Linked DNA regions of Alicycliphilus denitrificans K601. Each later gene encodes a partner of the first gene's protein in a complex. Links are inferred from orthologs where the notes say so. Each region holds a gene or a part of one and is shown in the gene's direction. Other genes may lie near its edges. The genes, in order: mfd and uvrA.

Evidence for each region.
Region 2: the proteins of mfd (region 1) and uvrA are in contact, whole or in part, in a crystal structure (PDB 4DFC), measured with the Escherichia coli proteins. The link is inferred for Alicycliphilus denitrificans K601 from one-to-one orthologs.

The regions. Positions count from the first base shown.
Region 1 is NC_015422.1:3,757,360-3,772,861, forward strand. Bases 3,703-7,738 are described here. They hold mfd (transcription-repair coupling factor), read left to right. Parts: upstream 3,703-4,046; coding sequence 4,047-7,538; downstream 7,539-7,738. Other genes in these bases: ispD (2-C-methyl-D-erythritol 4-phosphate cytidylyltransferase), read right to left, coding at 3,703-3,968; ALIDE2_RS17975 (hypothetical protein), read left to right, coding at 7,545-7,738. Outside these bases: ALIDE2_RS17945 (SIMPL domain-containing protein), read right to left, coding at 1-41; osmolarity response regulator transcription factor OmpR, read left to right, coding at 238-969; ALIDE2_RS17955 (sensor histidine kinase), read left to right, coding at 1,042-2,547; ispF (2-C-methyl-D-erythritol 2,4-cyclodiphosphate synthase), read right to left, coding at 2,620-3,099; more of ispD, read right to left, coding at 3,120-3,702; more of ALIDE2_RS17975, read left to right, coding at 7,739-8,225; mtlD (bifunctional mannitol-1-phosphate dehydrogenase/phosphatase), read right to left, coding at 8,392-10,566; phosphoserine phosphatase SerB, read left to right, coding at 10,908-11,627; ALIDE2_RS17990 (LytR/AlgR family response regulator transcription factor), read left to right, coding at 11,684-12,427; ALIDE2_RS17995 (ZIP family metal transporter), read right to left, coding at 12,527-13,345; ALIDE2_RS18000 (dienelactone hydrolase family protein), read right to left, coding at 13,456-14,340; ALIDE2_RS18005 (enoyl-CoA hydratase/isomerase family protein), read right to left, coding at 14,426-15,190; ALIDE2_RS18010 (CaiB/BaiF CoA transferase family protein), read right to left, coding at 15,214-15,502. UniProt on the Escherichia coli protein: Couples transcription and DNA repair by recognizing RNA polymerase (RNAP) stalled at DNA lesions. Mediates ATP-dependent release of RNAP and its truncated transcript from the DNA, and recruitment of nucleotide excision repair machinery to the damaged site.
Region 2 is NC_015422.1:4,851,433-4,866,562, reverse strand. Bases 6,848-10,511 are described here. They hold uvrA (excinuclease ABC subunit UvrA), read left to right. Parts: upstream 6,848-7,242; coding sequence 7,243-10,311; downstream 10,312-10,511. Other genes in these bases: ALIDE2_RS22925 (methyl-accepting chemotaxis protein), read right to left, coding at 10,346-10,511; ALIDE2_RS22935 (MFS transporter), read right to left, coding at 6,848-7,060. Outside these bases: ALIDE2_RS22960 (4-oxalomesaconate tautomerase), read right to left, coding at 1-1,035; ALIDE2_RS22955 (LysR family transcriptional regulator), read left to right, coding at 1,139-2,080; tRNA 2-thiouridine(34) synthase MnmA, read left to right, coding at 2,077-3,198; ALIDE2_RS22945 (L-lactate permease), read left to right, coding at 3,438-5,099; ssb (single-stranded DNA-binding protein), read right to left, coding at 5,206-5,739; more of ALIDE2_RS22935, read right to left, coding at 5,882-6,847; more of ALIDE2_RS22925, read right to left, coding at 10,512-12,313; ALIDE2_RS22920 (M14 family metallopeptidase), read right to left, coding at 12,443-13,417; ALIDE2_RS22915 (Bug family tripartite tricarboxylate transporter substrate binding protein), read right to left, coding at 13,414-14,406; ALIDE2_RS22910 (LysR family transcriptional regulator), read right to left, coding at 14,526-15,130. UniProt on the Escherichia coli protein: The UvrABC repair system catalyzes the recognition and processing of DNA lesions. UvrA is an ATPase and a DNA-binding protein. A damage recognition complex composed of 2 UvrA and 2 UvrB subunits scans DNA for abnormalities.

The DNA.
Region 1 (15,502 bases):
GAAGCTATGACTTTAAAAGCATTCTTCATATCCTCTTTCATTCCTTCCTCGGTATGCAGGGGCCGCCGGCACATGCCGGCCGCCCCTGCCTGGCATCGTCATTGAACACCGGCCACCGCCGTTGCGCTGCAGCGCAAAACCTGTAACAGTTGGTCAGACCCTAGGGGGAAACGCGAATTTCCGGTCACAAGCTGGTCAAAATCGGCTCTGTTACAAATTGGACTGGGGAAAGACAGCATGGCTTCAACAACCAATCGCACCGACAAGGTCCTCGTGGTGGACGACGATGCGCGCATCCGCGACCTGCTGCGCCGCTACCTCACACAGGAAGGCTTCGAAGTCATGGTGGCGGAAGACGGCAAGGCGCTCAACCGCATCCTGCTGCGCGAGACCGTGGACCTGATCGTGCTCGACCTGATGATGCCCGGCGAGGACGGCCTGTCGATCTGCCGCCGCCTGCGCGCGGCCAGCGACCGCACGCCCATCATCATGCTCACCGCCAAGGGCGAGGACGTGGACCGCATCGTGGGCCTGGAGGTGGGCGCAGACGACTACCTGGGCAAGCCCTTCAACCCGCGCGAGCTGCTGGCGCGCATACACGCCGTGCTGCGCCGCCGCCCGCCGCAGGAGGCGCCGGGCGCCCCCTCGGGCGACAACGAGGTCGTGACCTTCGGCCCCTTCACCTTCGACCTGGGCACGCGCGCGCTGCAGAAGAACGGCGAGGAGCTGCCGCTGACCACGGGCGAGTTCGCCATGCTCAAGGCCCTGGTGCGCCACCCGCGCCAGCCGCTGTCGCGCGAGAAGCTCGCGCTGCTGGCGCGCGGGCGCGAATTCGAGCCCTTCGACCGCAGCCTGGACGTGCAGATCTCGCGCCTGCGCAAGCTCGTGGAGGTGGATGCCGCCGCGCCGCGCTACATCCAGACCGTCTGGGGCGTGGGCTACGTGTTCGTACCGGACGGCACGAACTGATCCCGCGGGCCTCCGCACACTGAGAGGGCGCGCCCGCCCTGCGGGCGCCGCGCCAGAGCACGCCGCAAAGCCATGAACGCCACCCAAGACATGCCCACGGACGCCACCAGCCCGGCGCCGCTGGAGGCCTCGGCCAGCCGCCGGCCTCAGCGTTCGCGCGTGGGGCTGAACCTGTTCTGGCGCACCTTCTTCCTGCTGGCGCTGCTGCTGGTGGGCTGCATCCTGGCCTGGGTGCAGACGCTGCGCGCGCTGGAGTTCGAGCCGCGCACGCTGCAGACGGCGCAGCAGATTGCCTCCATGGTCAACCTGAGCCGCGCGGCGCTCGTGCACTCCGACGCCATCGCCCGCGTGTCCCTGCTCAAGACCATGGCGGACCAGGAGGGCGTGCGCATCCTGCCGCGCGAGCCCAAGGACAAGTTCGAGCTGCTCCCGCCCTCGGCCCTGGGCCTGCGCCTGACCGAGGAACTCACGCAGCGGCTGGGGCCGGGCACCATCGTGGCCAGCAGCGTCAATGGCGAGAACGGCCTGTGGGTGGGCTTCACCATCAACGGCGACCCAAACTGGCTGCTCATGGACCGCTCGCGCCTGTCCGCGGCCGGCGGCAAGACCTGGCTCATCTGGCTCACCATCGTGGGCGCGCTGTCGCTGGCGGGCGCCGCCATCATCGCGCGGCTCATCAACCGCCCGCTCAAGCAGCTCAGCGACGCCGCCAACCGCGTGCGCGACGGCGACTTCGCCGCCGGCCAGCTCGACGAGGAGGCCGTGACCAGCGAGATCCGCGAGGTGAACATCGGCTTCAACCGCATGGCGCAGAAACTCGCCAAGCTGGAGCAGGACCGCGCCGTGATGCTGGCCGGCATCTCGCACGACCTGCGCACGCCCCTGGCGCGCCTGCGCCTGGAGACCGAGATGAGCGTGACCGACGAGGTGGCGCGCGAGCACATGGTGGCCGACATCGTGCAGCTCGACGCCACCATCGACAAGTTCCTCGACTACGCGCGCCCCGACACCGTGGCGCTCAGCCCCGTCAACCTGCATGGCGTGGTGTCCTCCTGCGTGTACGCGGTGCAGGACCACCGAGAACTGCAGATCACCATGAACGTGCCCGAGGACCTGATGGCGATGGCGGACGAGGTGGAGCTGGCGCGCGTGATCTCCAACCTGCTGGAGAACGCGCGCCGCTACGGCAAGAACCGCGAGACCGGCATCACCACCGTGGACATCGCCGCCAAGGCGCGCGAGAAATGGGTGCTGATCAAGCTGCGCGACCACGGCCCCGGCGCGCCGCCGGAGCAGCTGGCCAACCTGACCAAGCCGTTCTTCCGCGGCGACTCGGCGCGCACGGCGGCCGCGGGCGCGGGCCTGGGCCTGTCCATCGTGGACAAGACCGTGCAGCGCATGGGCGGCATCTTCGCGCTGGCGAACTCGGCCTCGGGCGGGCTCGTCGCCCATATCCAGCTGCAGCGCGCCACCGACCTGCCCGAGGGGCAGGACCCGCAGCAGCGCCTGCAGCGCCCGCAGGTCAAGCGCCACCTGCCGCCCCGCAGTGGCGCACCCGCGCCGCAGCAAAAACAATAGCTGCCAGCGCTTGCCAGATGGCGGCTTCATACACAAATCTACCTGAAACCACCATATACCAAGCGCTATGAGCTATTCTTTGAATAGCAGCACGGCGGCGCGCGCCTCGATGGCCAGGCCCTGCCCCACGGGGCCCAGGCGCTCGGCCGTCTTGGCCTTCACGTTCACCTGGCCGCCCTGCAGGCTTAAAGCGCCGGCAATGCGCTCGCGCATGGCCGGTATGTGGGCCGCCAGGCGCGGCGCCTGCGCCACCACGGTGCTGTCGACGTTGCCGATCGCGTAGCCCTTGTCCCGCACGCGGCGCGCCGCCTCGGTGAGCAGCACCACGGAATCGGCGCCACGGAACCGCGCATCGGTGTCGGGGAAATGGCTGCCGATGTCGCCCAGCGCCGCCGCGCCCAGCAGCGCGTCGGTGATGGCGTGCAGCAGCACGTCGGCATCCGAGTGGCCCAGCAGTCCCATGGTGTGGGGAATGTCCACGCCGCCGATGACCAGGCGCCGCCCGGGTACCAGCGCATGCACGTCCCAACCCTCGCCAATCCTGAAATCCATGTTCGTTCCGTTCACTGCCGTCACCGCTGGCGCGGTGTCGTGGATGAGAAAAAAGTCTGTACCGGCTCGCTGGCCGCCGCGCCGCGCGCGCCGCCGAAGCGCTCCAGCGTGGCGCCGTGCATGCGCTGGGCCAGCACGGCCTCGGCAAGGGCGAAGTCGTCCGGATAGGTGACCTTGAAGTTCTGCGCGCCGCCGGGCACCAGGCGCGGGCGCAGGCCCATGGCCTCCATGGCGCTGGCCTCGTCGGTGGCGGCCGCGCCCACGTGCTCCAGCGCGCGGCGCAGTGCGCCGATGCGGAACATCTGCGGCGTCTGCGCGAGCCACTTGTCGCTGCGGTCCACGGTGGAGGCGACGCGCACGCCGCCGGGCCCGTCGGTGGCGGTCTTGAGCGTGTCGGCCAACTTGTGCGCGAGCAGCCCGCCCACGCTGTCGTGCTGGCAGGCGTCGATCAGCGCGTCGATCTGTGCCGTGGTCACCAGGCAGCGCGCCGCGTCGTGCACCAGCACCCAGTCGTCGTCCGATGCGCCGCGCGCCTGCAGGGCCTTGATGCCGCCCAGCACCGTATCGGCCCGCGTGGCGCCGCCGCAGGGCACGGCGAAGAAGGCGGGGTGCGCATGGCCGTCGAAGAAGGCATCGCCCGGCGCCACGGCCACCAGCGTGCCCGCGAGCCTTGCCACCCCGGCAAAGGCCGCCAGCGTGTGCAGCACCATAGGGTGGCCCGCCACCACCTGGTACTGCTTGGGCAGGACGGCCGCGGCGCCCGGCTGCACGCGCACGGCGCGCGTGCCCGTGCCCGCGCAGGGCACCAGGGCCCAGAACCGCCCGGGCACATGGCGAACGGGGTTGAAGGCGGGAGGCAGGTCGCTCATGGGGCGGCATTCTAAAATCGCCCACCACCGCCCGAGCAGCCCGCGCGCGCCGCGCCCCCGCCTCTCGGCACCACCCGCATGCAGCTCCCCAAACTCTCCCCCGCCAAACGATTCACCTTGCCCCGCCCCGTGGGCAGCAGCGACGCACTGCTGCTGGCCCGCCTGGGGCTGCAGCAGAAGGCCGAGGGCCGCACCACGGCCATCGTCACGGCCGATGCCGGCGACGCGCAGCGGCTCATCGACGAGATCGCCTTCTTTGCCCCCGATCTGCGCTGCGCCCTGTTCCCCGACTGGGAGACCCTGCCCTACGACAGCTTCTCGCCGCACCAGGACCTGATCAGCGAGCGCCTGGCGACGCTGTGGCGCATCTCCCAGAAGGACAGGGACACGGGCGCCGACGTGGTGCTGGTGCCCGCCACCACGGCCCTGTACCGCCTGGCCCCGCCCTCGTTCCTGGCGGGCTACACCTTCCACTTCAAGACCGGGCAGCGGCTCGACGAGGCCAGGCTGCGCGCCCAGCTCACGCTCGCGGGCTACCAGCATGTGTCGCAGGTCGTCAGCCATGGCGAGTACGCGGTGCGCGGCGGCCTCATCGATCTGTTCCCCATGGGCTCGCCGCAGCCCTACCGGGTGGACCTGTTCGACGACGAGATCGACTCGATACGCACCTTCGACCCCGACAGCCAGCGCAGCCTGTACCCCGTGCCCGAGGTGCGCCTGCTGCCCGGGCGCGAGTTCCCCATGGACGAGGCGGCGCGCGCCAAGTTCCGCCAGCGCTGGCGCGAGCTGCTGGAGGGCGACCCCACGCGCAGCCGCATCTACAAGGACATGGGCAACGGCGTGGCCACCGCCGGCATCGAGTACTACCTGCCGCTGTTCTTCGACGAGACGGCCACCGTGTTCGACTACCTCGGCGCCGATGCCACCGTGGTGCTGCACGGCGACCTGGAGGGTGTGTTCCAGCGCTTCTGGCAGGACACGCGCGAGCGCTACCGCCTGATCCAGGGCGACCCGGACCACCCCGTGCTGCCGCCCGAGGCGCTGTTCCTCTCGGCCGACCAGTTCTACGGCCAGGCCAAGCCCCACGCCCAGTTGTCGCTGCGCCCGGGCGTGGAGGACGTGCAGGACAACGCCCAGTTCCAGAAGCTGCCCGACCTGTCCGTGGTGCGCGGCGCCGACGACCCGCTCGCCAGGCTCCAGGCCCACATACGCGCCACGCCGCAGCGCGTGCTGCTGCTGGCCGAGAGCGACGGCAGGCGCGAGAGCCTGCTGGATTTCCTGCGCGCCTCGGGGCTGAACCCGCCCGCGTTCGACTCGCTGGCCGAGTTCCAGTCCACGCCCGAGGAGCGCGTGGGCATCGCCACGGCGGCGCTGGCCACGGGCTTCGCCTGGGTCGAGGAAGGCCTGGACCTCGTCACCGAGACCGAGCTCTTCGCCGCCGCCCCCACCACGCGCCGGCGCAAGAAGCAGGAGCAGGCCAGCGACGTGGAGGCGCTGATCAAGGACCTGTCGGAGCTCAAGGTGGGCGATCCCGTGGTGCACAACCAGCACGGCATAGGCCGCTACCGCGGCCTGGTCCACATGGACTTAGGAAGCAAGAACCCCGACGGCACGCCGGCCCTGCAAGAGTTTTTGCATCTGGAATACGCCGACAAGGCCGTGCTCTACGTGCCCGTGAGCCAGCTGCAGCTCATCGGCCGCTACACGGGCGTGTCGGCCGACGAGGCGCCGCTGCACAAGCTGGGCAGCGGCCAGTGGGAGAAGGCCAAGCGCAAGGCCGCCGAGCAGGTGCGCGACGCGGCGGCCGAGCTGCTCAACATCTACGCCCGGCGCGCGGCGCGCCAGGGCCACGCCTTCCGCTACTCGCCGCAGGACTACGAACAGTTCGTCGCCGACTTCGGCTTCGAGGAAACGGCCGACCAGAACGCCGCCATCCACGCCGTGGTGCAGGACATGATCAGCCCGCGCCCCATGGACCGCCTGGTCTGCGGCGACGTGGGCTTCGGCAAGACCGAGGTCGCCCTGCGCGCCTGCTTCGTCGCCGTGACGGGCGGCAAGCAGGTGGCCTTCCTCGCGCCCACCACGCTGCTGGCCGAGCAGCACTACCGCACGCTGTGCGACCGCTTCGCCAAATGGCCCGTGAAGGTGGCCGAGGTCTCACGCTTCCGCTCGGGCAAGGAGATCACCGCGGCAGTCAAAGGCATCGCCGACGGCACGGTGGACATCGTCGTAGGCACGCACAAGCTGCTTTCCGAATCGACCAAGTTCAAGAACCTGGGCCTGCTCATCATCGACGAGGAACACCGCTTCGGCGTGCGCCACAAGGAGGCCATGAAGCAGCTACGCGCCGAGGTTGACGTGCTCACGCTCACGGCCACGCCCATTCCGCGCACCATGGGCATGGCGCTGGAGGGCCTGCGCGACCTGTCCGTGATCGCCACCGCGCCGCAGCGCCGCCTGGCCATCAAGACCTTCGTGAGGAGCGAGGGCACGGGCGTGATCCGCGAGGCCGTACTGCGCGAATTGAAGCGCGGCGGCCAGTGCTACTTCCTGCACAACGAGGTCGAGACCATAGAGAACCGCCGGCAGAAGCTGGAGGAAATACTGCCCGAGGCGCGCATCGCCGTGGCCCACGGCCAGATGCCCGAGCGCGAGCTGGAGAAGGTGATGCGCGACTTCGTGGCCCAGCGCTACAACATCCTGCTGTGCTCGACCATCATCGAGACCGGCATCGACGTGCCCAGCGCCAACACCATCCTCATCAGCCGCGCCGACAAGTTCGGCCTGGCCCAGCTGCACCAGTTGCGCGGGCGCGTGGGCCGCAGCCACCACCAAGCCTACGCCTACCTGATGGTGCCCGACCTGGACGGCCTGACCAAGCAGGCCCAGCAGCGCCTGGACGCCATCCAGCAGATGGAGGAGTTGGGCAGCGGCTTCTACCTCGCCATGCACGACCTGGAGATCCGCGGCGCAGGCGAGGTGTTGGGCGAGAACCAGAGCGGCAACATGCTGGAGGTGGGCTTCCAGCTCTACAACGAGATGCTGGCCGAGGCCGTGCGCTGCCTCAAGGCCGGCAAGGAGCCCGACCTGCTCGCGCCCATGCAGGCCGCCACCGACATCAACCTGCATGCGCCCGCGCTGCTGCCCGACGACTACTGCGGCGACGTGCACCTGCGCCTGTCGTTCTACAAGAAGCTGGCCACAGCGCGCACCAGCGACCAGATCGACACGCTGCTCGAAGAGATCGTGGACCGCTTCGGCAAGCTGCCGCCCCAGGCGCAGACCCTCATCGACGTGCACCGCCTGCGCGTGCTCTCCGCGCCCTACGGCGTGATCAAGGTGGATGCGGCCCCGGGCATCATCAACATCACCTTCAAGCCCCGGCCCCCCGTGGACCCGATGGCCATCATCGGGCTCATCCAGAAGAACAAGCACATCAAGCTCGCGGGCAACGAAAAACTGCGCATAGAACGCGCGCTGCCCGATCCGGCGGCGCGCGCGCAGATGGTGCGCGACGTGCTGCGCAGCCTGGGCCAGCCGCTGGCCGAAACGGCAACCGTGCCGGCCTGACGCGCCATGCTCCTCGAAGCCGCCCTCGCCCTGCTGGCCCTCGCCGCCGCCATGGCCGCGCGGCCCTGGCGCCTGCTGGCCAGCCGCAAGCCGCTGGCGCACGAGGCGCACGGCGCGCCCTCCGCGCTGTGGACGCCGCTGCTGGCCACCCTGGCCATCCTGCCCTGGGCCTGGGCGCTGCCCACGCTGCACCGCATGCCGCTGCAACTGCAATGGTCGGGCGCCTGCCTGGTGCTGCTCATGCTGGGCTGGCCCCTGGCCGTGCCCGTGCTGCTGGCCGTGGGGGCGATCGCCGCGCTGGTCTCGCCCGGACTGTCCTGGGCCGACGCCCTGGGCCTGGCCGTGTGGCAGGGCGTGGTGCCGGCCACGCTGGCGCTGCTGCTGGGCGCGCTGCTGCGGCGCGGCGCCGGCACGCACGCGCTGGGCGGCGTGCGCCCCTTCGTCTACGTGCTGGGCCGGGCCTTCCTGGGCACGGCGGCATGCGTGTTCGTGGCCGGCTCACTGTCGCAATGGGCCGGCCATACGCTGCCGGGCGTGGGCGAGCAGCTGTCGCTCGTGGCGCGCTGGCTCATGGCCTGGGGCGACGCCGTGGTCACCGGCATGCTGTGCGCGGTGTTCGTGGCCTTCAAGCCCGAGTGGCTGGCCACCTGGTCGGACAGGCTGTATTTGCATGACAAAAAGCCTTGAAGCGCCGCCCACAAAGCGTATAAAGCTACTATTTTTATAGCTATTTCTGCATATGGGATATCAGTGGCGCTTTCTGCCTCAAGGCTCTCCCCGTGCAAATTGCATTCGCCAACCGGTGCGAATGGAGTGAGCGCGGCCCGAGGGAAACAGGGGCCGCGCATGGCGCTCAGCCCACGCCGGCCTCGGCGGCCGACTCCCAGCAGTAGTCCAGCCCCCCGGCCTGCAGCCCGTCGAAAGGCAACTGCACGGCGGCCAACAGCGCGGCGTCGGCCACAGGGTCCAGACCGTCGAACGGCGCGCCATGGTATTCACCGCGCCAGGCCAGCACATCCTGCAGCGCCTCGCGCCGGGCGTACAGCGCGCGAATCGTCCGGCATTCGTCCTCCTCGGCCGCCGGCGGGTGGTGCAGCGCGTAGTGCACGGCCAGCGCCGCGCCAAAGGCCAGTGCCGGCGCGGCCACGCCCTGCGCGGCGGCCATGGCCAGGCTGCCCAGCACGCGCTCGCCGCGCTGCAGCTTGCGCAGCGGGTCGCGCCCCACGCGCTCGCACGGGTCCTTGAAGGCATGTGCGCAGCGGTTGCGGAAGGTGGCGATGAACTCGGCCAGCCGCGTGCGCAGCTCCGGGAACTGCGCCGCCAGCGCGGGTGCCAGCTCCGCGTCGAGCAACTGGTCCATCAGCGCCTGCACGCGCGCATCGCCCATGGCGTGGCCGATGCTGGGATAGCCCAGCAGCGCCGCATACCAGGCCACGATGGCGTGCGTGCCATTCCACAGCCGGTTCTTCAGCAGCTGGATGACCGCGATGTCGGCCACCGTGTCGATCTGGCGCAGGTGCTCCAGCAGGTCGCTGCCCTGCTGCACGTACAGCGGCATGTCGGTCTCGCTATTGAACAGGATCAGGTGCAGCGGCGCCAGCGCGCTGGCAGGCTCGCCCGCATCGCGCAGCGTGCTCACATGCGGGGCTACCACCTCGGCCGTGTCGCCCGGCAGCGCCTCGGCCCAGTCGCCGACATGGGGCGACGATTCACGCACGGCCACCACGTTCTTCTTGTACAGCTCGCTCTTGATGCGCAGCTGGCGCACCAGCGCGTCCTCCGTCAGCTTGGAGACGATGCGCGTGACTACGGTCTCGCTGAAACTCGTGCGCTCCAGGATCCGCTGGCAGACCTTGGACGCCACCCGCTGCAAAAGCGCCGCCTCCACCTGCGCGCGCACGAACTCGGCACCGCCCACCTTGTTGAGCACGACCAGCACCGTCAGCTCCCGCCCGTGCGCGGCAAAGCGCTCGGCCAGCCCCTGCGCGATCACGCCCGCCTGCGCGGCCACGGCCTGCTCTGGCACGCACAGCGCGACGATCTCGCAGTCGCGGTACATGCCGGCCACGGCATCCGTGTCGGCGGCGTCGATCACGCGCAGCTGCTCGATGGTCTGGTCGAACGCCAGGCTGCCGTAGCGCACGCTGAACTTGCCGAACGCGTCGATGGCCTCGCGCAGCAGCGCATTGCCCGTGGAGGCGATGATTTCGCAGGGCCGCGTATAGCCGTCCCAGTGCGAGAACACCTGCGCCAGATACCCGCCGCCCATGGCCCCGAAGCCGTGGATGCCGGCCTTGAGCAGGTTCACGGCCTGCGGAAACGGCTCGGTCACGGCGGGCATGGACATCTTGGGCGTGCAGGCCGCCAGATCCTGCAGAAACTCGCTCAGGCCGCCGTAGACCCCGAAGGCGCGCCGCGCCACGGCAGGCGGCGGCATCTGGATGTCTTCGACCAGGATCACCACACCGCCCGCATCGGCGGCCGAGCGCACGCCGTTTTCCGAGTCCTCGAACATCAGGCATTGCGCGGGCTGGCTGTTCAGCGCCTCGGCCGCGCGCACGAAAATCTCGGGGTGCGGCTTGCCCTGCACCACCTCGTCGCCGCACACGCACAGGTCGAAGTACTTGTAGATGTTGGCGTTGATCAGGTATTCCTCGGCAATGGCGCGGCGGCTGGACGTGGCCACGGCCATCTTCAGGCCCGACTTGCGCAGCCGCTCCAGCACGGGCAGCAGGCCCGGCTTGATGGGCACGCCCTGCGTGCGCACATGCGCCAGCTCCAGCTCGTCGGCCCGGCGACGGATGGCGGCATACGGAAAGTCCTGCCCGTAGTGCTGTTTGGCAAGCGCTTCGGCCTTGGTCGCGCTCAGACCCAGTGAACCCAGGAGCACGGGCTCGGTGAAAGGCTTGCCAAACAGTTCTTCAGAGGCTTGGGACAGGGTCTGGAACCGCAGGCGTTCGGTGTCGAACATGGTTCCATCCATGTCAAAGATGGCGGTATCGATCGTCTTACCCTGGAATTGAAGCATCGAGTTCCTTTGTCAAATTTGCTGCATCGCAAAAAAATTTTAGCGGTCGACGTAGCAAAAGTTGGCTTTTTTCATAATTTATCTGGCTATTTGCAGCATTTGCATGCATCTGGAAAATGCTGTATTTGGAGCCACCCCCTGGCGCCGAGGCCCGGCGCATACGGCCTGGCGCCATTCGGCGGGGCCACGCCCTGCCCGCGCCACCGCAGCGCGGCACATGACCCGCAGCACGCGGCCCGCGCGGCCCCGCCCGTAGAATCCCTTTGCAACCACTCCCATAGCGTCCCGCCCACGCGGCGGGGCCCTCGCTGGCGCCCCACCCCTTTCCTGACACGCCTTTTATGACCACCTCCCTTGCACCCGGCATCAACGTCCAGGGCACGCTGCCATCCACCCGCCTGGCCGACTACAAGTTGATCGCCTTCGACATGGACTCCACGCTGATCAACATCGAGTGCGTGGACGAGATCGCCGACTTCGTCGGCTGCAAGGCCGAGGTGGCTGCCATCACCGAGGCCGCCATGCAGGGCGTGATCACCGATTTCAAGGAAAGCCTGCGCCGACGCGTGGCGCTGCTCAAGGGCGTGACCATGGCCGACCTGGAACGCGTCTACAGCGAACGCCTGCGCATCAACCCCGGCGCCGCCGAGCTGGTGCGCTCCTGCCAGGCGGCGGGGCTCAAGACCCTGCTGGTCTCGGGCGGCTTCACCTTCTTTGCGCACCGCGTGCGCGAGCAGCTCGGCATCGACTTCGTGCGCGCCAACGTGCTGGAGGTGCGCAGCAGCACCAACTGCGGCGAGCTCACGGGCCGCATGGTGGACCAGGCCTGGGGCGACATCTGCGACGGCCTTGAAAAGCGCCGCACCATGCTCGAAGTCGCCTCGCTGCTGGGCATAGAGCCCGAGCAGTGCATCGCCATGGGCGACGGCGCCAACGACCTGCCCATGATGGGCGCGGCCGGCCTGTCCGTGGCCTACCACGCCAAGCCCGCCGTGCGCGCCCAGGCCCAGGTGGCCATCAACCAGGGTGGATTGGACCGCCTGCTGGAAGTATTGAAATGAGGCAGGCGGGGCCGGGCCGCCACGGCCTCAGGCACCGCAGATAGCCGCCGATACGCATGCGCATCCTCATCGTGGACGACGAAGCCCTGGCGCGCAGCCGCCTGCGCACCCTGCTGGGCGACTGCGATGCGCGCCACCAGGTGATGGAGGCCGCGCACGCCGGCGAGGCGCTGGCCCGGCTCGGCATCAGCGGCGGCCGCGCCGTGGACCTGGTGCTGCTCGACATCCACATGCCGGGCCAGGACGGCCTGGCCCTGGCGCACCAGATCCAGGGCCTACCGCACCCGCCGGCCATCGTGTTCGTCACCGCGCATGCGGACCACGCGCTGTCCGCCTTCGAGCTCGACGCGGTGGACTACCTCACCAAGCCCGTGCGCCTGCAGCGCCTGCAGCAGGCGCTGGCGAAGGTCCAGCGCACCCTGGGCCAGGGCGCGCCCGCGCAGGCGGTGCAGCCGGCCGAGGGCGAGGCGCTGCTGATCCAGGAGCGCGGCCGCACCGAGCGCGTGCCGCTGGCCGAGGTGCTGTACCTGCGCGCCGAGCAAAAGTACGTGACCGTGCGCACCGCCACGCGCAGCTTCGTCGTGGACGACGCGCTGTCGGAGCTGGAGGCCCGCCACGCCGCGCATTTCCTGCGCGTGCATCGCAGCACGCTCGTGGCCCGCCGCGCCATGCGCGCGCTGGAGAGGCATTACGACGCGGACGAGGGTGAAGGCTGGGCCGTGCGCCTGCACGGGCTCACCGAGCCCCTGCCCGTCTCGCGCCGCCAGGTGGCCGCGGTGCGCGAAGCGCTGGCCGGGTAAAGCGGATCAAGCCCGCCTTCGCGCCGCTTGGCACCTGCCCGCGGCACATGCAACTGGCGCGCCCCAAGCGAGCCGACGCCGCGCGAGGGCCGTTTCACGCTAATGCGTATGGGCAAGGCCGCTGACCAGGGTCACGGCCACGATGCCTGCCGCCAGCCAGGCGATCTGGGCCAGCGTCTGCGCGGCCGAGAGGCGCTTTTGCAGCTGCGGAATCAGGTCGGCCAGGGCCACGTAGACGAAGCTGCTGGAGGCAATGGCCAGAAAATACGGCAGCGCCCCCTCCCACAGCCCCACCAGGTAGTAGCCCACCAGACCACCCAGCGCCGTCACGGCCCCGGCCAGCGACACCTTGAGCAGGGCCGCGCTGCGGTGGCGGCTGCTGTTGCGCAGCACCACCAGGTCGCCGATGTGGTGCGGCACCTCGTGCGCCAGCACCGACAGCGCGGCCACCACGCCCAGGCGCATGTCCGCGACGAAGGCCGAGGCGATCAGCACCCCGTCGCCAAAGCAGTGCACGCTGTCGCCCGTGAGCAGGGACCAGCCGCCATGCCCATGGTGATGGTGGCCGTGGTGGTGGTCGTGCGCCGCATGGCCATGGGCGGGGCCATGGATGTGCCGCTCGGCCGCGCTGTGCTCGTGGCCGTGGTGCCACAGCTCGGCCTTGTCCAGCAGGAAGAAGAACACCAGCCCCAGCAGCAGGACGGTGAACAGGTCGTGGGCATCGGCCGGCCCCTCGAAGGCCTCGGGCAGCAGATGCATGAAGGCCGTGGCCAGCAGCGCGCCGGCCGCCAGGCTCAGCAGATGCTGCGGGCCCACGCGCCAGCGCCCCCCCAGCCCCGCGCGCAGCAAGGCCGCCGCGATCCACACACTGCCGATGCCTGCGGCCAGGGTGGCCAGAATGATTGCTATCAATGTCATAGCTACTTGCGCTTATCCAACCTGCCAAAACGCCACTTTTTTCATAAAAAACAGAAACCGGACGTCATCAAAAAAAGCCCCGAAGGGCTTGCGCTGCCGCGGCGACTGGCTCACGCCACGCCATGCCGCTTGAACCAGGCCAGCATGCGGCTCCAGCCATCCTGCGCGGCCTCCTTGCGGTAGCTCGGGCGGTAGTCGGCGTGGAAGGCGTGCGGCGCGTCCGGGTAGACAACGAACTCCGACGCCTTCGCGGCGGGCGACCCCGCACCAAGAGCGGCTTTCATCTTATCAACCGTGTCAAGCGGTATGCCGCCATCTTTTTCACCATACAGGCCCAGCACCGGCGCCTTGAGGATGGGCGCGACATCCGCCGGCTGCTTCGGGGTCAGCGCGCTGGCCTGCCCCACCAGCCGCCCGTACCAGGCCACGCCCGCCTTCACCGGCCCATGCTCCGCGTACAGCCAGGTGATGCGCCCGCCCCAGCAGAAGCCGGTGATGGCGATCTTCCGCAGGTCGCCGCCATGGGCCCCCGCCCATTGCACAGCGCCGTCCAGGTCGGCTATGACCTGGGCGTCGGGCACCTTGGCGATGATCTCGCTCATGAGCTTGGCCACCTCGCCGTAGGCCCCGGGGTCGCCCTGGCGCGCAAACAGCTCGGGCGCAATCGCCAGATAGCCCGCGTGCGCCAGGCGCCGGCAGATGTCGGCGATGTACGCGTGCACCCCGAAGATCTCAGAGACCACCAGCACCACGGGCAGGCCCGACCTGCCCTGCGGCGCGGCCCGGTAGGCATGCACCCGGGCGCCATCGACGGTGAAACTCACCGCCCCCGCCGAGAGCCCGTCGGCGGGCGTGGCGATCGCCTGCTGCGCCATCACGGGCGCGGCGGCTGCGGCGTAGCCTGCGCCCAGCATCAGTTGCAGGGCGGAACGCCGGCTGGCGCCCTGGACAGGCACGAGGGCGTCGAAGTCTTGCCGGAGGTCGCCATGCAGCATGGAAGTGCTCCTGTAACGGGGTTGGGGCCGGCAAGTGTAGTGTTCCTTCCCGCGCCGCATGCCCCGGGGCGCGGGCTGCCGCCTCTCACCACATGGGCTTGCGCTTCTCGACGAAGGCCGCGATGCCCTCCCTGGCGGCGTCGGTCAGCGCCACGTTGCAAAAGCTGTCGGCCGCGGCCGCCACCGCCTGGCGATAGCCGTTGTCATTGGCCAGCATGAAGGCGTTGCGGCCGAAGCGCACCACATCGGGCGACTTGCCGCACAGCGTCTGTGCCAGCGCGCGCGCGCCTTCGAGCGCCTTGCCGGGCTCGGTGAGGCGCGAGATCAGGCCCAGCGACTGCGCCTCCTGCGCGTCGAACGCGCGCCCGGTGAACAGCAGCTCGAACGCGCGGTGCCTGCCGACGATGCGCGGCAGATGGGTGAAGTGGATGGAAGGCAGCACGCCGGCATCGATCTCGGGGTAGCCGAAAGTCGCGTCCGACGACGCGACGACCATATCGCAGGAAATGGCAATCGTCATGCCGCCGCCGCGCGCGGTGCCCCCCACGGCAGCGATCGTGGGCTTGCCCATCCGGAACTGCACCTCGGTCATGCGCACGTACAGCAGGTCGAGCAGCGCGCGCACCTTCTGGTGCGCGCCGGTGTGCACGGCGGTCAGGTCCAGGCCCGCCGAGAAGCGGCCCGGCACCTGGCTGCCGATGATGACGGCACGCACCTCGGGATCATGCGACGCGCGCTCCAACGCCTCCAGGAAATCGCCCAGCAGGGCTTGCGTCAAGGCATTGACCGGCGGGTTGTTGAACAGGATTTCCGCAACCCGGTCATTCACTTCGTAGCTGAACAAAGACATTTCACTTCCTCCATTTCGTCATATCAATGGGACACGGCCGCGACCGCGCCCTGCTGCTGCAGCCGTGCAATCCGCTGCGCGTCATAGCCGAGCTCGCGCAGGATCTCTCGCGTGTGCTCGCCCAGCAGGGGCGCCGGGCGCGAGGCGGTGCGCGGCTGGTGCCGGAACTGTGCCGGATGGCCGATGTTTCGCACCCGCCCGAGCACGGGATGCTCCGTCTCGGCCATGATGGCGCGGGCCTGCACCTGCGGGTGGGCCAGGGCCTGGCCCAGCGTATGGATGGGCGAGCAGGGGACGCTGGCCTGCTCCAGG
Region 2 (15,130 bases), 1.1 Mb from region 1 along the record:
CGTGCGCACGAGGCAGGCCTGGCGCAGCTGCGGGTCCGCGTGCGCTCCGCCGAGCTCGACGTCCACCTCGATGCGGCCCGCGGGGTGCTGCACGGCCACGCGATGGGTGCCGGCGCCCGGCCGCCACTGCGCGCCATGGGCCACCGTGCCCGGCAGGGCGAGCGCCGCAGCCACGCCGATGGCGCCCGTGGCCGCATGCGAGCGGTGGCAGCGCCGGGGCGTGAAGTAGCGCGAGACGATCTGGCCGGGCCGGGCGCCGGGCGCGACGATCACGGGCTTGGGCAGCACGCTGTCCGATACGTCGCCCAGGCCCATGCGCAGGCCGGCCGTGCGGCGCAGGGACTCCAGGCGCGCGAGGAGCGCGCCATCGGCATCGAGCGTTGCGGGCGCCTCGTCGCCGCGCAGGCCCAGGTCACGGGCGCGCACGAGCACCATGACCTGGGCCGCGTCGATGCAGGTGAGCTCGACGCCGTCGATGGTGTCGGTGCGCCGGCCCGTGGGAAAGAGGCTGCCGGTGACCGAGCCCCAGGCATCCAGGAAGCTCAGCAGCACCGGCGCCGCCGTGCCCTGCACGCCGTCGATGCGCACGTCGCCCTCGTACAGCACGCGGCCGTTGCATGTGCACACGCGCACGTCGATGCGCGAGCGCGTGTTGACGTTGAACACCCGCACCAGCGTGGTGCCAGCGCCGGGTGCGGCGGGTACCAGGCCTTGCTCGATGGCGAAGGGGCCCACGCCCGCCAGCATGTTGCCGCAGTTGGGGCTCGTGTCCACGCGCGCCTCCTCCACGCTGACCTGGGCGAAGAGGTAGTCCACGTCGCACCCGGCGTGCCGGGAGCGCGAGACGATGGCCACCTTGCTCGTGAGCGAGTTGCCGCCGCCCAGCCCGTCGATCTGCAGCTCGTGCGGCGAGCCCAGCGCCGCGAGCAGCATGCGGTCGCGCACCCCGGGGTCTTGCGGCAGCCAGTCGGCCAGGAAGAACGGCCCCCGGGAGGTGCCGCCGCGCATCAGGATGCAGGGAAGTTCGTAGCTCATGGGGCGGCATGGTGCGCGGCCCCGGATATTCTGTGAATTGCATTGTTGACAACGATTGATGCATATGGCGCAATGGATGGTCGATCACCACGACCCGTGCGCCATGAACATCAAGTTCGACCTCGCCGATATCCAGGCCTTCGCCGCCGTGGCCGAGCTGCAGAGCTTCCGGGCGGCGGCCGAGTCCATCCACCTCTCGCAGCCGGCCTTCAGCCGCCGCATCGAGAAGCTCGAAGAGGCGCTGGGCGTGCGCCTGCTCGACCGCACCACGCGGCGCGTGACGCTCACGGCCGTGGGCCGCGACTTCGCGCGCAAGACGCAGCAGTGGCTCGACGACCTGGACGGCATGCTCATGGGCCTGGGCGACGTGGCCGCGCGCCGCATGGGCGAGGTGACCATTGCCTGCGTGCCGTCGGCCGTGTATTACTTCCTGCCGCAGGTGGTCAAGCGCTACCACGAGCGCTTTCCGCGCATCCGCGTGAAGGTGCACGACGCGAGCGCGAACGAGGTGCTGGTGGCCGTGGCGCAGGGCGATGCCGACTTCGGCCTGAATTTCATCGGCAGCCAGGAGGCCGAGATCGAGTTCAAGCCCGTGCTGGCCGAGCGCTTCGTGGCCGCCTGCCGCCGCGACCATGCGCTCGCGCGCCGCAAGAAGGTGACCTGGGCCGAGCTCGGGCGGCACGACTTCATGTCGGTGGGCAAGACCTCGGGCAACCGCCTGCTCATGGACCTGGCCCTGGCCAACGTGCCCGACCGTCCCCAGTGCCTGTACGAGGCCAAGCACGTGACCACGCTGCTCGGCCTCGTGGAGGCGGGCCTGGGCGTGGCCGCAGTGCCCAGCCTGGCCATGCCGGGCAGGGACCATCCCACGCTGGTGTCGATCCCGCTCGTGGAGCCCGTGGTCACGCGGCAGATGGGGCTCATCAAGCGCCGGGGCAAATCGCTCTCGCCCGCGGCCCAGCAGCTCTACGACCTGCTGGTGGCCACGCGCTCCGCGCGCCCGCGCAGTGCGCCGGCGCCGCAAAAAATACAATCGGGGCGATGACAGCATCCACCAAGCAGCGCGTCGTCGTGGGCCTCTCGGGCGGCGTCGATTCGGCCGTCACGGCCCACCTCCTCAAGCAGCAGGGCCACGAGGTGGTCGGCATCTTCATGAAGAACTGGGAAGATGACGACGACAGCGAATACTGCTCCAGCCGCCAGGACTTCCTGGACGCCGCCAGCGTGGCCGACGTGATCGGCATCGAGATCGAGCACGTGAACTTCGCGGCCGAGTACAAGGACCGCGTGTTCGCCGAGTTCCTGCGCGAGTACCAGGCCGGCCGCACGCCCAACCCCGACGTGCTGTGCAATGCCGAGATCAAGTTCAAGGCCTTCCTGGACCACGCCATGCGCCTGGGCGCCGAGAAGATCGCCACGGGCCACTACGCCCGCGTGCGCCACAACCCGGCCACGGGCCTGTTTGAGCTGCTCAAGGGGCTGGACCCGGCCAAGGACCAGAGCTACTTCCTGCACCGGCTGAACCAGGAGCAGCTCGCGCGCACGCTGTTCCCCGTGGGCGAGCTGAGGAAGACCGAGGTGCGCCGCATCGCCGAGGAGATCGGTCTGCCCAACGCGAAGAAGAAGGACTCGACCGGCATCTGCTTCATCGGCGAGCGGCCGTTCCGCGAGTTCCTCAACCGCTACATCAGCCACGAGCCCGGCCCCATCCTGGACGACCGGGGCCGCAGGCTGGGCCGCCACGTGGGCCTGTCGTTCTACACGCTGGGCCAGCGCCAGGGGCTGGGCATCGGCGGCGTGAAGGAAAAGGGGGCGCAGCGCGGCGGCGGCGAGCATGCGCCCTGGTTCGTTGCGCGCAAGGAACTCGCCACCAACACCCTGCGCGTGGTGCAGGGCCATGACCACCCCTGGCTGCTGTCGCACCGGCTGGCCGCGCAGGACGCAAGCTGGGTCGCCGGCCGCCCCCCCGCCCCGGGCGCCTGCGCGGCCAAGACGCGCTACCGCCAGCAGGACGCGGCCTGCACCGTGCTGGCCGCGCAGGGCGGCGCCTTCAGCCTGCAGTTCCCCGAGGCCCAGTGGGCCGTGACGCCGGGCCAGTCCGCCGTGCTGTACGACGGCGAGGTATGCCTGGGCGGTGGCGTGATTGCGACGGTGGACGGCTGAGCGCCTGCGCCTGGGGGCCCGGCGGGATTGGTGAATACCCGAATAAGCCGGGCGCCGGACCCGGGTCTTCGCTATGGTGTGAAATTGCTTCAGGGTCGGTCTCCGGATTTTTCACGCTGGACTGCTGGCGGGCTTTCTACAGTCTCGTCCGCGCCGCTTGCCAGCCGGTAATCCACCGCTCCTGGACGCACGGGCGCTCTTCCTTCCAAAACCGGGACAACAACAAGGGGGCACAGGCTATGGTCTGGCAACAAATCTACGACCCACTGGGCAACATGGTCATCTCCACCGCGCTGGCAGCGGTGCCGGTGGTGGTCATGCTCGCGGCTCTGGGCTTCTTCCACATCAAGGCGCACATCGCCGCGGGCATGGGCCTGGCCGCGGCGCTGCTCGTGGCCATCTTCGTCTATGGCATGCCGGCCGACATGGCGGGGCGCGCGGCGCTGCTGGGCGGCTTCACGGGGCTGCTGCCGATCGGCTGGATCGTGCTCAACATCATCTTCCTGCACCAGCTCACCGAGCAGAACGGCAGCTTCGCCGTGCTGCAGGACTCGCTCTCGGGCATCACCGAGGACCGGCGCATCCAGCTGCTCCTGATCGCGTTCTGCTTCGGCGCCTTCTTCGAGGGCGCGGCGGGCTTCGGCACGCCCGTGGCGGTGACGGCGGCCATCCTCATCGGCCTGGGCTTCTCGCCGCTGGCGGCCTCGGGCCTGTCGCTGATCGCCAACACCGCGCCCGTGGCCTTCGGCGCGCTGGGCACGCCGGTGATCACGCTGGCCAAGGTGCACGGCTACGACCTCATGGAAGTGACGGCCATGATCGGCCGCCAGCTGCCCTTCTTCTCGCTGCTGGTGCCGTTCTGGCTCATCTGGGCCTTCGCCGGGCGCAAGGGCATGATGGAGATCTGGCCCGCCATCCTGGTGACGGGCGTGTCCTTCGCCATCCCGCAGTTCCTGGTGTCCAACTACATCGGGCCGGAGCTGGTGGACATCATCGCCGCCATCGTCTCCATGGTCTGCCTCGTGGCCTTCCTGCGCGTGTGGAAGCCCAGGACGGTCTGGACTTCGGCCTCGCTGCGCCACCATGACGTGAGCGCCGCCGAGGCCAAGCCGGCCAAGCCCGTCACGCGCCACAGCACGCAGGCGCTGGTGGCGGCCTGGACGCCCTGGGTGATCCTGTCGGTGTTCGTCTTCATCTGGGGCCTGCCTTCGGTCAAGACCTGGCTCAACGGCGTCTTCGCGCCCGCCTTCCCCATGGAAGGCCTGCACAACATGATCGAGAAGGTGCCGCCCGTGGTCGCCAAGCCCACGAAGGAAGGCGCGGTCTACACGCTGAACCTCCTGTCGGCCACCGGCACGGGCATCCTGCTGTCGGCCATCGTGAGCGCCTTCGTCATGAAGTACAACCCGGTCGCCATCGTGCGCACCTTCTTCAAGACGCTGTGGCTCGTGAAGTACTCGCTGCTGACCATCGTGCTCATGCTGGCGCTGGGCACGCTCACGCGCTACTCGGGCACCGACACCACGCTGGGCCTGGCCTTCGCCAACACGGGCGTGCTCTACCCGTTCTTCGGCACGCTGATGGGCTGGCTGGGCGTGGCGCTCACGGGCTCGGACACGGCGTCGAACGTGCTCTTCGGCGGCATGCAGAAGGTGGCGGCCGAGCAGCTGCACCTCTCGCCCAACCTCATGGGCGCGGCCAACAGCTCGGGCGGCGTGATGGGCAAGATGATCGACGCGCAGTCCATCGTCGTGGCCTCCACCGCCACGCGCTGGTTCGACCACGAGGGCGACATCCTGCGCTACGTGTTCTTCCACTCCATCGCGCTGGCCTGCCTGGTGGGCCTGTACGTGACCATGCAGGCCTACGTCTGGCCGTTCTCGCTGATGGTCGTGCACTGACGGTGTTTTTTTGGCTCCAGCGCTTGTCCATCAAGCGCTGGCAGCTATCACCACAATAGCAAACGGGCGCCCTGGGGCGCCCGTTGCCGTTGGGGCGGGACGGCGTTCAGAACGGAATGTCGTCGTCCATGTCGTCGAAGCCCGAGGCCGCGCGCGGCGGCTGGGCCACGGGCGCCGGGGCGGGGCGGGCAGCGGGTGGCGCGGGGCGCGGGGCGGGCGCGGCGCGGCGCGGGGCCTCGTAGCCGCCGCCATCGCCGCCGTAGCCGCCGTCGTCATAGCCGCCGCCCTGGCCGCCGCCGGAGCCGGCGCGGCTGCCCAGCATCTGCATGGTGTCGGCGCGGATCTCGGTGGTGTAGCGCTCCTGGCCGCTCTGGTCGGTCCACTTGCGCGTGCGCAGGCTGCCTTCCACGTACACCTGCGAGCCCTTGCGCAGGTACTGGCCCACGATCTCGGCCAGGCGGCCGTTGAAGACCACGCTGTGCCACTCGGTGGCTTCCTTGTTCTCGCCGGTGTTCTTGTCGCGCCAGCGGTCGGTGGTGGCGATGCGCACGTTGGCCACCTGGTCGCCGCTGGGGAAGGTGCGCATTTCGGGGTCGCGGCCGAGGTTGCCGACGATGATGACTTTGTTGACGGATGCCATGGGGAAAGATCCTTTGTGCGTCAGCCCGGAAGGCAGGAGAGGATTTCCGGGCCAGATGAGCCTGCTCGAGCGGCCCCTGCGAGGCCGCAGGTGCGCAGCATAGCGGCCTTGGGGCCGCTTGATGCGGCGAGGGCGAAAAAAATCAGTGGCCGCCGCGCCCCACGGGCCGCAGCGGCCAGGTGAGCGCCAGCCACAGGGCGGCCAGCAGCGCCGTGGCGGCGAACAGCCCGCCCGCGCCCGCCCACTTGGCCAGGGCTCCGCCCAGGGCGCCCCCGGCGAACAGGCCCAGGGACTGCAGCGTGTTGTACGCGCCCAGGGCCGCGCCGCGCAGATGGGCCGGGGCCATGCGCGAGACCAGGCTGGGCTGCGTGGCCTCCAGCATGTTGAAGCCGCAGAAGAACACGAACAGCAGCGTGCCGAGCAGCGCCACGGTGGGCGCGACGCCGCCGGCCACCAGCCCCCCCAGGGCGGCCTGCACCAGCGCGATCAGGCCGATCGACAGCAGCAGGGCCGCGCGCAGCCGCCCGCGCCGCTCCATGGCGAGCAGCCCTCCCATGGCGACGACCGATAGCACCAGCGCGGGCAGGTAGACGTGCCAGTGCACGTCCTTGGGCAGGCCCGCCTGCACCAGCATGGCGGGTACGGCCACCCACATGGCCATCTGTATGGTGTGCAGCGCGAACACGCCCAGGTTCAGGCGCAGCAGGTCGGCATGGCGCCATACGTCGGACGGGCGGCCCTGGGGCGCGGCGCCGTGGTGGCGCGTCTCGGGCGGCACCACCCACAGGATCAGCGCCACGCCGGCCAGCGCCAGCGCGAACGTGAGCACGAACAGGCCCGACAGGCCGACGTGGGCGGCCAGGAAGGGCGCCGCCACCAGCGCCACGGCGAACATCAGGCCGATGCTCATGCCCACGAGCGCCATGGCCTTGGTGCGCACGGCGTCGCGCGTCTGGTCGGCCAGCAGCGCGGTGACGGCGGCCGACACCGCCCCGGCGCCCTGCAGCGCCCGGCCCACCAGCAGGCCCATGACCGAGTCGGCCAGCGCCGCCACCAGACTGCCCGCGGCGAACACCAGCAGGCCGAGCGCGATGACGCGCTTCCTGCCGAAGCGGTCGGACGCCATGCCCAGCGGCAGCTGGAAGAACGCCTGCGTGAGCCCGTACATGCCCATGGCCAGCCCCACGAGCGCGGGGTCGTCGCCGCCGGCGTACTTGCGCGCCTCCAGCATGAATACGGGCAGCACCAGGAACAACCCCAGCATGCGCATGGCGAAGATGGCCGCCAGGCCGAGGCTGGAGCGCCGCTCCAGCGCCGTCATGCGCGAGGCGGGGGCCGCGGCGGCGGGCGGGGATGGGGAGGTGGTTGTGTCCGACACGGGGGCAGGCAGTGTTCAGGCAAAAGCCGCATTGTGGCGCAGCGCGGGTTTCCCGGTCCGGGCCAAGGGCCTGCCGCGCATCGGGCGCTGCCCTATCATGGTGGGTTTTCTTCGAGCACCCAGCGATGGCCGATACCGCCCCACTACCCGCCCCTCTGAGCGCGCCGGACGCAGGACGCCCGCTGGCGCAGGTGCTGCGCGGCGCCGGGCAGATCAGCATCCGCGGCGCGCGCACGCACAACCTCAAGAACATCGACCTGGACATACCGCGCAACCAGCTTGTGGTCATCACGGGGCTGTCGGGCTCGGGCAAGTCCAGCCTCGCGTTCGACACCCTGTATGCCGAGGGCCAGCGCCGCTACGTGGAGAGCCTGTCGGCCTATGCGCGCCAGTTCCTGGGGCGCCTGGACAAGCCCGACGTGGACCTGATCGAAGGCCTGTCGCCGGCGATCTCCATCGAGCAGAAGGCCACCAGCCACAACCCGCGCTCCACCGTGGGCACGGTGACCGAGATCCACGACTACCTGCGCCTGCTCTACGCGCGCGCAGGCACGCCCTACTGCCCCGACCATGGCCTGCCCCTGGCCGCGCAGACCGTGAGCCAGATGGTCGATGCCGTGCTGGCCCTGCCCGAGGACACGCGCCTGATGCTGCTGGCCCCGGTGGCGCGGCAAAAGAAGGGCGAGTTCGCCGAGCTGTTCGAGCAGATGCTGGCGCTGGGCTACGTGCGCTTGCGGGTGGACGGGCAGATCCACGAACACGAGGCGCTGCCCGAGCTCAAGAAGAACGAGAAGCACGACATCGACGTCGTGATCGACCGCCTGAAGGTGCGCCCGGACGCGCGCCAGCGCCTGGCCGAGAGCATCGAGGCCGTGCTGCGCGTGGGCGGCAGCGAGGGTGCGGGCCGCGTGCTGGCGCTGGAGATGGACACGGGGCGCGAGCACCTGTTCTCCGCCAGGTTCGCCTGCCCCGTGTGCAGCTACGCGCTGCCCGAGCTGGAGCCGCGGCTGTTCTCGTTCAACTCGCCCACGGGCGCCTGCCCGGCCTGCGACGGGCTGGGCCAGCAGGAGCTGTTCGATGCCGCGCGCGTGGTGGCCTTCCCGTCGCTCAGCCTGGCCAGCGGCGCCATCAAGGGCTGGGACCGGCGCAACGGCTACTACTTCGCCATGCTCGAGAGCCTGGCGCGGCACTACGGCTTCGACGTGGACACGCCCTTCGAGCAGCTGCCCGAGCGCGTGCGCCAGGTCGTCCTGCACGGCTCGGGCGAGGAGGAGATCGCTTTCAGCTACCTGCAGGGCAGCGGCAGCAGCAAGGGCAAGCCCATCGTCCGCAGCCACCCGTTCGAGGGCATCCTGCCCAACATGGCGCGGCGCTGGCGCGAGACGGACTCGGCCGTGGTGCGCGAGGACCTTGCGCGCTACCGCCAGTCCCAGCCCTGCGCCGAATGCGGGGGTGCGCGCCTGCGCCGCGAGGCGCGGTACGTGCGGGTGGGCGAGGGCGACGCCGCGCGCGGCATCGATGATGTGAGCCACATGACGCTGGCCGACGCGCAGGACTGGTTCGGCGCGCTGCGCCTGTCGGGCGCCAAGGCCGAGATCGCCGGCAAGATCGTGCGCGAGATCGCTGCGCGCCTGTCCTTCCTCAACGACGTGGGCCTGTCCTACCTGAGCCTGGCGCGCAGCGCCGAGACCCTCTCCGGCGGCGAGGCGCAGCGCATCCGCCTGGCGAGCCAGATCGGCAGCGGCCTCACGGGCGTGATGTACGTGCTCGACGAGCCCAGCATAGGCCTGCACCAGCGCGACAACGACCGCCTCATCGCCACCCTCACGCGGCTGCGCGACCTGGGCAACAGCGTCATCGTGGTCGAGCACGACGAGGACATGATCCGCGCCGCCGACCACTGCGTGGACATGGGCCCCGGCGCCGGCGTGCACGGCGGGCGCGTGATGGCCCAGGGCACCTATGCCGAGCTGTGCGCCAACCCCGGCTCGCTCACCGGCCAGTTCCTGAGCGGCGCGCGCAGCCTGCCCGTGCCCGCGCGGCGCACGCCCTGGCTGCCGGTGCTGGAGCAGGCGGCGGCGCCCGAGGGGGGGAAAAAGCCGAAGCCGCGCTTCCCCGAAACGGCCGCCAGCCAGCGCAGGAAGGAGCGCCTGGCCGGCCACCACGCCACGCAGGGGCGGCTGCAGGCCGTGCGCGTTCTGGGCGCCACGGGCAACAACCTGCGCAGCGTGAGCGTGGAGTTCCCCGTGGGCCTGTTGACCTGCGTGACCGGCGTGTCCGGCTCGGGCAAGAGCACGCTGGTCAACGACACGCTGCACAAGGCCGCCGCGCGCCAGATCCACCGCGCCCATGAGGAGCCCGCGCCGCACCAGGCGCTGGAGGGCCTGGACTATTTCGACAAGGTCATCAACGTGGACCAGTCGCCCATAGGCCGCACGCCGCGCAGCAACCCCGCCACCTACACGGGGCTGTTCACGCCGATCCGCGAACTCATGGCCGAGACCAACACCGCCAAAGAGCGCGGCTACGGCCCGGGACGCTTCTCGTTCAACGTGTCGCAGGCGTCCGGCGGCGGGCGCTGCGAGGCCTGCCAGGGCGACGGCGTGGTCAAGGTGGAGATGCATTTCCTGCCCGACGTCTACGTGCCCTGCGACGTGTGCCACGGCCAGCGCTACAACCGCGAGACGCTGGAGGTGCAGTGGAAGGGTAGGAACATCGCGCAGATCCTGCAGCTCACGGTGGAGGACGCTTACGCCTTCTTCAAGGACGTGCCCGCCATCGCGCGCAAGCTGCAGACGCTGCTGGACGTGGGTCTGTCCTACATCCGCCTGGGCCAGAGCGCCACCACGCTCTCGGGCGGCGAGGCCCAGCGCGTCAAGCTGGCGCAGGAGCTGAGCCGGCGCGACACGGGCCGCACGCTCTACATCCTGGACGAGCCCACCACCGGCCTGCACTTCGCCGACATAGCGCTCTTGCTCAAGGTGCTGCTGCAGTTGCGCGACGCGGGCAACACCATCGTCGTCATCGAGCACAACCTCGACGTGATCAAGACCGCCGACTGGGTCATCGACATGGGCCCCGAGGGCGGCGCGGGCGGCGGCACCGTGGTGGCCGTGGGCACACCCGAGGAGGTGGCTGCCAACGAGGCCAGCCACACCGGGCGCTACCTGCGGCGGTATTTACAGGAAAAATAGGCCGTTGCGCCCTATGGACGGGCGTCAATAGCTATCAATAGGTGAGCGAAAGGGCGGCCGGCCGGTACGCCGCCGCATTGCCGCCCGCCGTGCGGAATACGGCAACCGCCTGCACCAGGCCCTGGGCCTGGCTGCTCAGGCCGTCGGCGGCCGCTGCCATCTGCTCGACCAGGGCGGCGTTCTGCTGCGTCGTCTGGTCCAGCGCGGCGACGGCCTCTCCCACTTGGGCCACGCCGTTGGCCTGCTCCTGGCTGGCGGTGCTGATCTGGCCGACCAGGGCGCTCAGGCGCTGGATGCTGTGCACGACCTCGGCCATGGTCTGGCCCGCGGCGGCGGCCTGCTGGTTGCCCTGGTCCACGCGGGTGCGGCTGGCCTCGATCAGCGTGCGGATCTGCTTGGCCGCCTCGCCGCTGCGGCCGGCCAGGCTGCGCACCTCGCCGGCCACCACGGCAAAGCCGCGGCCCTGCTCGCCCGCGCGCGCGGCCTCCACGGCGGCGTTCAGGGCCAGCAGGTTGGTCTGGAAGGCGATGCCGTCGATCACCTGAATGATGTCGGCCATCTGCTGCTGCGCCTCGTGCACGCTGCGCATGGTGTCCACCACCTGCTCCACGCTGGCGCCGCCCTGGCGCACCATGTCGCGCGTGTGCTCGGCAAGCGCGCTGGCCTCGCGCGCGGCCTCGGCGTTGTGCTGCACCGTGGCGCTGAGCTGCTCCATGGAGGCGGCGGTCTCTTCCAGCGCGCTGGCCTGGGCCTCGGTGCGGCCCGACAGGTCGTGGTTGCCCTGGGCGATCTCGCCGCTGGCCAGGGCCACGCCCTCGGAGCCATGGCGCACCTGCGCGACGATGGGGCGCAGCTGCGCGCGCATCTGCTGCTGGGCGGCGATCAGCTGGCCGACCTCGTTGCTGCCATGCGGCCGGTCAGCGCCGCTCAGGTCGCCCCCGGCCACGGCGCGGGCCAGGTCCACGGCCTGCCCCAGCGGGCGGGTGATGGAGCGCACGAAGACGCCGGCCAGGGCCACGGCCAGCAGCAGCAGGGCCACGAGCATGCCGACCACGAGCCCCAGCGCGCGCCGCGCGGCCGCGGCCTGGTCCTGGACCACGGCCAGCAGTGCGTCGGTGGCCTGGCCGCCCAGTGCGTTCACGGCCTCTATGGAGGCCGTGAGGGTGTCGAAATAGCGGGCGGCGGGCAACTGCAGCGAGGCAGCCTCCAGCAGCCCGTCGTCGACCAGCCGCAGGGCCTCGGCCACGCGCGCCTTCTCCGCGGCCAGCGGCTCGCCCAGCGCGGCGGCGAGGCCGGGGGCGTACTGCGTGGCGCGCTGCAGGCTGGCCTGGCTGGCGGCGTCGAACTCGTCTGCGCGTGCGCGCAGGGCGCGCATCTGGCCGCGGCTTTCGGGGGGCAGCTCGCCACGCGCCAGCGCACCCGTGCCCATGGCGCGCATCTGGCCCAGCTGCTCGCCGAGCATGGGCAGCTGCTGCAGCGTGGCCTGGATCAGGGCCTGGGTGTCGCGCCGGTCGCTGGTGCTCAGGCCGCTCGCGTGCAGCAGCTGGTCGCTGAAGGCCAGCAGCCGCGCCACCAGCTGCGTGTGGCGCGCCAGGCTTTGCGCGGGCGCAATGGCGCGCTCGGCCACGCCCTGCTGCAGCGCCTGCCAGTCCTGGCGCAGGCGCGCGAATTCTGCGGCCTGCCCGGGCGCCACGCCGTCGAGCCGGGCGGCCGCGGCTTGCAGCGCCTCGTCCAGCGCATCGCGCACGGCCGGCCGGCGCGCCGCGAGCTGCGTATCGCCGCCGAGCAGCGCCGCCGACAGGCCGCGGTGCGTCTGCGCGAGGCGCACGGCCTGGCCCAGCTGCTGCAAGGCCGGCATGGTGCGCGCCTGCGCGGACAGGGCCTGCATCTGGCCGATCCTGCCGTGCAGATACAGGCCAGCGGGCAGGGCCATCATCACCAGGGCGATGCCGCCCAGGATCAGGAACTTGTGCGACAGGCGCAGGCGGTCGAGCAATTGCATAATATTTATACAAATGTAAGTAATTGCTCGAAATTTTAGGGTGACCCTTGTAAAAGGACCGCCGGTTGCGCCTGCGCAATTCCCTAAAACGCATGAGTCTTGATGCAGGCCAAATTTTGGCCTGCTGTGTTACAGCATGCGCCTGGTGGCGTAGCGCACTACGGTCACGCCGGCGCGCGCCTGGCGCGTGCTGGGCATGACGAGCACGCAGTCGTCGTACGGCGTGGCTACGGGCTCTCCGTCGTTGTCTCCGATCACGGTGCCGGCCTTCGCGATGACTTCAAGCCCCCTGAACGGCTCGGTGAACCGGAAGCGCCCGCTTTTGGCGACCACGGGGCCCGTGACCTCCAGCGCCCACTGGCGCGGCGCGTCGGGCAGGCGCCAGCCGGGCAGCAGGCGTCCGAGCGCGGCCGCGTCCAGCGTGCCGGCCGCCTGCAGGAAGCGCAGGCACTGGTCCTGCGCCACGGCGCGGCTGGCCGGGTCGCCGTGGAAGCCGCATTCGACGAGCAGGGAGCGGCTGTCGCCGGCCGCCTCGTCGGGCAGGCCGAAGCGTCCGTAGTCGCGCATGCGCGTGCCGTCCTTGTGGCCTGCGTCCACCACGACGTGCTCGGGCGCGGCCATGGCGCGCGCCAGCCGCAGGTTGCGCGGCTGCGTGCCGGTGAGCAGCAGCGGGGCGCAGGGCTCGTGCATGGAATGCAGGTCCAGCAGCCAGTCGGCCTCCCGAACGAAGGGGCGCAGCTGCGCGCAGCGGCGGCGCTCCAGCGTGTCGGCGGCGTCCATGCGCTCGTCGCTCCACTGGCGGTTCATGTCCTCGTCGACGAAGCGCGAGGCATCGTGGTCCGTGGCATCGAACCGGTCGAACGCCGCGAGGTTGCACAGCGCCAGCGTGAGCGTGCCCGCCTGCGGGCGCACGCCCGCTTCGATCAGGCCCTTGATTGCCCAGGCGCCGCACAGCTCGTTGCCGTGGATCAGGGCGCTGATCATCACGTGGCGGCCCGGCCGGCCGGAGTCGAAGCGCCACACGCCCTCGGTGCCGGTGTTGCCGGCGCGCCAGGGGCCGAGATCGGGCGCGGGCAGCGCGAAAGTCAGGGGAGCGCTCGTCATTCCTCGATCCTGGCGAACTCGATGATCTTCTTGTACTTGGCGACCTCGGTGGCGAGGAACTGGTCCACGTCCACGCCGGCCGAGGCCACGGTGGAGCCCGAGGCCTCCATGCGCTTGCGGAAGTCGGGCGACTCCAGCGTTTCGCCCAGCGCCTTCTTCAGCCGCTCGGCCACGGGCCTGGGCAGGTTGGCCGGCGCCATGAGGGCGAACCAGGTGCCGATGTCCACGTTCTTGTACTGCGCCGACTCGGCCAGCGCGGGGATGTCGGGCGCCGCCGCCGAGCGCCTGGCCTCGGTGGTGCCCAGCGCGACCACCTTGCCGCTCTTGATGTGCGGCAGGCCGCTGGAGAGCACGAACACGCCGAACTCCAGGTTGTTGCCCACCAGGTCGTTGGTCAGCGGCGCCACGCCGCGGTAGGGGATGTGCGTCATGAACAGCTTGCCCTGTTCCTTGATCATCTCGCCGGCCAGGTGCAGCGAGGTGCCCACGCCCGAGCTGCCGTAGCTGAACTTGCCGGGGTTCCTGCGCACGCGCTCGGTGAACTCGGCGATGTTCTTCACGCCGGTGTGGGTGCCGGCCACCAGCACCAGCGGCTGCGAGGCGACGAGGCCGATGGCCGTGAAGTCCTTGATATCGTACTTAACCTTCTTGGTCACGAGCTTGTTGATGGCGATCTCGTTGTTGGCGCCCACCAGTAGCGTGTAGCCGTCGGGCGCGCTGCTCGCCACCTTCTGCGCGCCGATGGCGCCGCCCGCGCCGCCGAGGTTCTCTATCACCACGGGTACGCCCAGGCGGTTGGACAGCTCCGCGCCCACGGCACGGCCCGTCAGGTCGGTGCTGCCGCCGGGCGGATAGCCCACGACGATGGTGATGGGCTTGCTGGGGTAGACCGGCGTCTGGGCGAAGACCGCGGGGCTGGCGGCGGCGAGCAGCGCGGCGCCGGCCAGCAGCGCGCGGCGCAGCGGGGCGGGGGTGCGGGAAGGATGCATGGCGTTCTCCATGGGCAGGGTGGGGTGCCTGCATTGTGGAAGCGCACCGTCGCCATACGGTGCCGAAGTGGCACCAGACCGTGCATTCTGTGCACGCGGTATACGGGTTTGTGCGGGGGCTACTTGCGCGCCAGCGTGCCCCACAGCGCCTCGGCCCAGGGCGAGAGCCGGCGCTTGGGCCGGTACATGCGCACGTCGAAGCGCACCTCCATGCGCTCGTCGCCCGCAAGGGCCAGCCGGCCGGACTGGCAGTCGGCGTGCACCATGGACCAGGGCAGCCAGGCCACGCCCAGGCCGCGCAGAACGTATTCATGCTGCGCGTCGGCCGAGTCGCACTCCACCACGCGCGCCAGACGCGGCGCCAGCGGGTCGTGCGCCAGGTGATCCTCCACCAGCCGGCCGAGCGCCAGCGTGTGCGAGTAGGCGAGGTAGGGCACCGCGCCCGTGCCGCCAAAGTGGTGCAGCGGTGCGCCGCCGGCGCGGGCGCGCACCACGGGAACCAGGCGGTCGGTGGCGAGCGCGAGGTGGGTGAATTGCCGCGCGTCCAGGCGCACGGCGAGCGAGGTGTGGTGGTAGGCCAGGGTGAAGTCGGCTTCGCCGCGCTCGATCATCGCCACCGACTCGGCCAGCGCGCAGGTGCGCACGCGCAGTTCGCCGCCCTCCAGCACGGGCTGGATGCGGGCCAGCCAGTCGGCCACCACCGTGCGCGCCAGGGTGCGGCCCG